One region of the Geobacillus sp. WSUCF1 genome, then DNA from elsewhere that is predicted to be linked to it. Evidence: a T-box and tRNA genes for the amino acid it is inferred to sense, from the RefSeq annotation. Region 1 holds a T-box; the other holds one or more tRNA genes.

Evidence for each region. A T-box is a leader RNA that pairs with one kind of tRNA and senses whether it is charged. The one in region 1 lies ahead of alaS (alanine--tRNA ligase), so its partner is inferred to be a tRNA-Ala.
Region 2: it encodes a tRNA-Ala, which carries the amino acid that the T-box ahead of alaS (alanine--tRNA ligase) is inferred to sense. The anticodon was not compared.

The regions. Positions count from the first base shown of each region.
Region 1 is NZ_ATCO01000054.1:12,994-16,405, forward strand. Features, by position in the region: gene I656_RS10170 (PRC-barrel domain-containing protein) at 1-51, shown strand, start outside; gene I656_RS10165 (hypothetical protein) at 67-258, shown strand; gene I656_RS17800 (YrzQ family protein) at 270-404, shown strand; partial or broken gene I656_RS0115200 (AI-2E family transporter) at 523-1,583, shown strand; T-box leader at 1,631-1,855, shown strand; partial or broken gene alaS (alanine--tRNA ligase) at 1,902-3,412, shown strand, end outside.
Region 2 is NZ_ATCO01000134.1:1,038-4,449, forward strand. Features, by position in the region: gene I656_RS0116325 (protein-glutamine gamma-glutamyltransferase) at 1-406, shown strand, start outside; gene I656_RS03565 (DMT family transporter) at 377-1,285, opposite strand; gene I656_RS03560 (MgtC/SapB family protein) at 1,412-2,089, shown strand; tRNA gene I656_RS03555 (tRNA-Ala) at 2,161-2,233, shown strand; gene I656_RS18760 (hypothetical protein) at 2,447-2,668, opposite strand; gene I656_RS03550 (thermonuclease family protein) at 2,652-3,412, shown strand, end outside.

The sequences.
Region 1 (3,412 bases):
GCTCCGTTCACCGCCAGAGAAGGCGTGGTCACCGTGGAAACAACGATGTAAGGAGAGTGGCTGTCCATGCTCATTTGCCCGAATTGCAAACGAAAAAATTTAGGGAAAATCGGCGTCAACCAGTACTACTGCTGGGATTGCTTTATTGAGCTGTCCGTCTCGAAAGGGATGATCCACGCCCATCAAGTGGAAGAAGACGGAACGTTGAGTTCTCTTGACGACTTGTTTGACGACCACGAACGCACGATCCAATTTTAGGGGGGACACGCATGAACCGGATGATGACGTCGCTGTTAGCAGTCGGATTAGGCGTCGCCGCTTATCAGCTCGCCCAACGAAACGATTGGATGAACGGTCGCACGATGCGGAGGATGCGCCGCCGCTTGATGCAAGCGATCCGCTGACGGCGCTCGCCCTCGCCTTTGCGCGGGGGCGTCGCCTTGTGGCTGTCAAATAGTGCTAAAAGCGGTGAAGGCATATTTCCCGCCGCATCTCCTACACTAAACGGTAGGAGGTGTGGCGATGGGCGAGCAACAATGGCTGTCGTTCTTTCGCATCGGAAAATGGCTGCTGATTACGGCAATCATCTATTTGATCGTTCGGATGAAAGACGTTTGGCGGCCGGTCATTGATTTTATCGCAACGGTGTTGACGCCGTTTTTGCTGGCGTCGTTTATTACGTATTTGCTCTACCCGCTTGTGGAATCCATCCATCGCAAAGGAATGCCGCGCGCCCTTGCCATTTTGTTGATTTATTTGTTGTTTTTCGGTTTGGTCGGCTACGGCTTGTACCGCGGCGTGCCGCTATTCATCGCCCAGTTGCGTGAACTGGATGAACAGCTGCCGTCTTTGATGAATACATACCGCCAATGGGTGCGCCACATCCACGACGAGACGTCGAATTGGCCGCTTGAGGTGCACACACGCATCGAGCGATGTTTGCCGAGATCGAGCAGGCAGCGGCGGCCGCCGTCGCGATGGCGATCAACGCCGCCAAATCGTTCATCGGTTCGGCGGCGACGCTGTTGATCATTCCGTTTATCGTCTTCTATATGTTAAAAGACATCGATGTGTTGAAAAAAGCGATTTGGTACATGACACCGAAGCGGTGGCGTGGGCCGGGGATGACGTTTTTGAAGGATGTCGATGAATCGCTCGGCGGCTACATTCGCGGCCAGCTGTTCGTCTGTGCGGCGATCGGTCTGGCAGCGGCGCTCGGCTTGTGGCTTGCGGGCATGGATTATCCGCTGTTGCTCGGCTTTGTCATTGGCGTGACGAACATCATCCCGTATTTTGGCCCGCTGATCGGCGCCGTTCCAGCGGTCATTTTGGCTGCCACCGTCTCGCTGAAAATGGTCGTGATCGTGCTTGTCATCATTTTTACCTTGCAGTTTTTAGAAGGGAACGTTTTGTCGCCGCTGATCGTCGGCAAAAGCGTGCATATGCATCCGCTTGTCATTATGCTCGCCCTCTTTGCCGGCGGCGAGCTCGCCGGCGTGCTCGGCCTCATTCTCGCCGTTCCGACGGCGGCGGTGCTGAAAGTGGCCATCGCCCATTGGAAAGAGCATTATGCTTCGCATTGACAAATGCTCTCTGCTTGTCTATAATCTTTCAATGAAAAAAGCGAATACATAACGCGATGACGGATCGAGTATGTTGCAGTCCATCTTAACGCGCGAGCTCGCGCACAGAGAGGAATTTCCGCGGCTGAAAGAAATTCCAGATGAAGGGCAACAGAAGGCTAATCCGGAGCGCAGGCAAAACCTGACGCAAGGCTGCGTTACGGCCAAAGAGGTGATGGGCGTTTTTTGCCCATAAACAGGGTGGTACCGCGAGCATAACTCTCGTCCCTGCAGGGGATGGGAGTTTTTTTATATAAAAGGCGAAAGGGGAGGATCATCATGAAAAAGCTGACATCCGCCCAAGTGCGGCGCATGTTTTTAGAGTTTTTCCAAGAAAAAGGCCATGCGGTTGAGCCGAGCGCATCGCTCATTCCGGTCGACGACCCGTCGCTGTTGTGGATCAACAGCGGCGTCGCGACGTTGAAAAAATACTTTGACGGGCGCATCGTTCCGGAAAACCCGCGCATTTGCAACGCGCAAAAATCGATCCGCACCAACGACATCGAAAACGTCGGGAAAACGGCGCGCCACCATACGTTTTTTGAAATGCTCGGCAACTTTTCGATCGGCGATTACTTCAAGCGCGAAGCGATCCATTGGGCATGGGAGTTTTTGACGAGCGACAAATGGATCGGTTTTGATCCGGAACGGTTGTCCGTTACTGTCCATCCGGAAGACGAGGAAGCGTACAACATTTGGCGCAACGAAATCGGCTTGCCAAAAGAGCGAATCATTCGCCTTGAAGGAAACTTCTGGGACATCGGCGAAGGCCCGAGCGGTCCGAACACGGAAATCTTTTACGACCGCGGCGAAGCGTTCGGCAACGACCCGAACGATCCGGAGCTGTACCCAGGCGGGGAAAATGACCGCTATTTAGAAGTATGGAACCTTGTCTTTTCGCAGTTTAACCATAACCCGGACGGCACGTACACGCCGCTGCCGAAGAAAAACATCGACACCGGCATGGGCTTGGAGCGGATGTGCTCGATTTTGCAAGACGTGCCGACGAACTTTGAAACCGACTTGTTCCTGCCGATCATCCGCGCGACCGAGCAGATCGCCGGCGAGCGGTATGGCGAAGATCCGGACAAAGACGTCGCCTTTAAGGTGATCGCCGACCATATTCGCGCCGTGACGTTCGCGATCGGCGACGGGGCGCTGCCGTCAAATGAGGGCCGCGGTTATGTGCTGCGCCGCCTGCTCCGCCGCGCGGTGCGCTATGCGAAACATATCGGCATTGAACGTCCGTTTATGTACGAACTCGTCCCGGTCGTCGGCGAGATTATGCACGACTACTATCCGGAGGTGAAAGAAAAAGCCGATTTCATCGCCCGCGTCATCCGGACGGAAGAAGAACGGTTCCATGAAACGCTCCATGAAGGGCTCGCCATATTGGCGGAGGTGACCGAAAAGGCGAAAGAGCAAGGAAGCCGTGTCATTCCGGGCGAGGAAGCGTTCCGCCTGTATGATACGTACGGCTTTCCGATCGAGCTGACGGAAGAGTACGCCGCTGAAGCGGGCATGACGGTCGACCATGCCGGATTTGAGCGCGAGATGGAGCGGCAACGCGAACGGGCGCGCGCGGCCCGGCAAGATGTCGATTCGATGCAAGTCCAAGGCGGAGTGCTCGGTGACATTAAAGATGAAAGCCGGTTTGTCGGCTACGATGAGCTTGTTGCCGCATCGACGGTCATCGCCATCGTCAAAGACGGGCGGCTTGTCGAGGAAGTGAAAGCCGGCGAAGAGGCGCAAATCATCGTCGATGTGACGCCATTTTACGCCGAAAGCGG
Region 2 (3,412 bases), on a different contig from region 1:
GCTGTTTGCGGATTTGCTGCTGTATGACTGGCATACAGACCGGGATCTTGGCATTCAAACAAAAAAAGATGAACACTTTCTCCCCGGAGATTGCCTCTATTTTAAAAACCCGGAATTCGATCCGCTGACGCCGCAATGGCAAGGGGAAAATGCCATTTACTTAGGCGACGGCTTCTTTTACGGGCATGGCATCGGCATTCAAACAAAGGAGGGCATCATCGCCGCGCTCAATCGAAAACGAAAGCGGGGAGCCACGAAATCCGCTTACCTGCTTCCCGATATCACGCAAGTCGATTTCGCTTATTTGTCCCAATTCGCCCGCGGCTTCGATGAATTCCGCCTGCCGATCCGCCGCTCTTCCTTTATCTTTGGAACGCTAGGGTCCGCTGCGTTCTTGCACCGTTAGCGGACCTTTTTCGTTTTTCTCCCACAAATACAGGGCGATTCCTGTTAAAATAAAAATACCGCCGATCCATTGAAACGGACGGATCGGTTCGCCAAACAGCCAGTAGGCCAAGGCGGAAGCGCCGATCGGTTCAAATAAAATCGCCATCGACACCGTCGAGGCGCTGACCCATTTGACCGCCCAGTTCATCACCGAATGGCCGAGCAGCGTTGGAATGACGGCGAGGGCGAGAAAACAAAGCCAATCCGTCAGCTGATACGCCGTCAGCGAAAGGCGAAACAGCATCGCGTACAGCCACAACACCGCCGCGCTGATGCTATAGACGATATAGGTATACGTCATCAATGACAACCGTTGTCGCACCTCTTGGCCGAACAGCCAATACGCCGTGACAAACGCGCACGCAAGCAGCGCCAATCCATCGCCGTACAGCGCTTCCCCGCTGACGCGGAAGTCTCCCCAGCTGATGAGGATGCTGCCGATCATGGCCAACACCGCGCTCCCGACCGCGCCGACGGTCAACCGTTCGCGGAAAAACAACGCGCCGCCTGCGAAGGCAAACAGCGGCTGCAGCGTCACAAGCACGACCGAACTGGCGACGGATGTATAGTCGAGCGATTCAAACCAAAGGATAAAATGAAAGGCAAGCAAAACCCCAGAACAAAGCGAAAACAGCCAATCGCGCCGGGAGACGCCTCGGAGTTCGCTTCGATGCCGGAGGAACAACGGCGTCATGATGGCGACGGCCAAAAAGAGCCGATAAAAGGCGATCACCGCGGACGGCGCCTGCGACCATTTGACGAAAATGGCCGATGTTGACACGGCAAGCGCGCCGATGAATAGAGCGGCATAAGCCTTTGCTGTGCTTGGCGGCTTCATGTTTCTGCCAACTCACTTTCTACGAAAAGGAGTGTGCGCCCTGATCTACCACTTTCATGCGGAAGGGCGGACAAAAATGGTTCACGAACGTTTTCTTACATTATACCATGAACGAGGTGAGAAACGATGATGTTTGATCCGTTCCTCAAACTAGGGATTTCCGCCATTCTCGGGCTGATCATTGGGCTGGAACGGGAATTGAAGCGAAAACCGGTCGGTTTGAAAACGTGTCTTGTGATTTCCATTTCCAGCTGCTTGCTTACAATCGTTTCGATCGAATCGGCGTACGTCTTTCCGCTCAAAGACCATATTACGATGGACCCGCTTCGACTGGCGGCGCAAATTGTGTCCGGGGTCGGTTTTTTAGGAGCAGGCGTCATTTTGCGCCGCGGCAACGACAGCATCACCGGGCTGACAACCGCCGCGATCATTTGGGGGGCGGCAGGGATTGGAGTAGCGGTCGGCGCAGGCTTCTATTGGGAATCGGCGTTCGGCGTCGCGCTTCTCATTGTCAGTGTGGAACTCATTCCGTTTTTGATCAATTTTTTTGGACCAAAGCAGCTGCGCGAAAAAGAGGTGCTGTTGCAAATCACCGTGGCGGACGCCAAAAACATTACAAAGGTCATCGACCATTTAAAACAACAGGACATCAACATTAAAACGATGCGCATTAAAGACGTTGAAGAGAATGAACATTTGCTGAAACTAAGAGCCGTCATTGACCAAAAGCGCTCGACCGCCGAACTTTACTACGTCATCCGCTCCATTGACGATGTCGTGCACGTTGATATTGAAAGCGGGTGATCAAAAAAGGATTGCAATTGTCCGCATCCATATATATAATGGGACATGGACAGATCATCATATCCTTTTTTGGGGCATTAGCTCAGTTGGGAGAGCGTCGTGCTGGCAGCGCGAAGGTCACCGGTTCGAGCCCGGTATGCTCCATTGGTCAAACCCTTGCGTGGCAAGGGTTTTTTTATTTTCGTTTCGGAAGATGGCGATGAGCTTCCCCCCTCTGTGGACACACATGTCGGAAAAGCCCCCTCGAAGATCGCCAAAGCGAGCTGCGGCAAAATGACCAACGGTTGATCATCGAAAAGCAAGTTGGACATGTCATCCTCTCCCCCCTCAAACATCCTTGATTGACGAGATGTTTCCTCATCGTTCCACTTTTTTGATAAACTTTATCGTGAACGAACGCAAACCGCCTAACAGCGCGATAACGGCCATATTGGCTTGATTTTTCGCTGAAAAACGGAAAAAACCGGCATAACATGTGCGATCGTGTGCTGAAACCCATCCATTGCGGACATCCGGTTTTTGTTCAAGAGGAAGAAATGCTTTTCGAGTGGAGGGATCGTTTTTGAAACGAATGGTCATATTCTTGTTTTGTTTCCTGTTGATGTTCCCGATTTCCGCTTTTGCCCACCCTGGCGAGCTTGATGAGTTGGGCGGGCACTTCCGCGGCAGCGACTGCGTGTATTTGCTCCATGAGCCGACTGCGCTGGCGAAGCAGGCGAAAACGAAACAAGAGCTTGTCCAGCTTATTCAAACATACAACGGCAATGAACGATGCAAGCGGCATCTCACCCCAGAGCGAATCGACCTGGACGGCCATACACTGGGGAAGAAAGAAGATCGTTCTACGTTGCGCCTTGGCCGCACCTACCTGGCTGAATTGGTCGAGTGCATCGACGGCGATACGGCGAAATTCCGCGTCAACGGCCATGTATACACGACGAGGTTTTTGTTCATTGATACGCCGGAGAGCACGATCCAAGTCGAACCGTATGGGAAAGAAGCAAGCCGGTTTACATGTTCCCGCTTGCATCAAGGGAACATTTTGCTTGAGACCGACGGAGACGCGCTGTTTGACAAATACCAGCGGCTGCTCGCCTGGGTGTGGGTCGGCAAGCGCCTGCTGCAAGAAGACCTCGCCAAAGCCGGACTTGTCGAAGACTTTTATGACTATGGCGATTACAAATACGAAGCGCGCGTCCGCAAGGCGTACGAGGAGGCGAAACGAACCGGAGCGGGCATGTACGGCAAGCACGCCGCTGGAGAGAGGGAGGGGGCAGGGACGGAAACGCGGCCGCAGACCGGGGAAAAGACGGCCAAGACCGT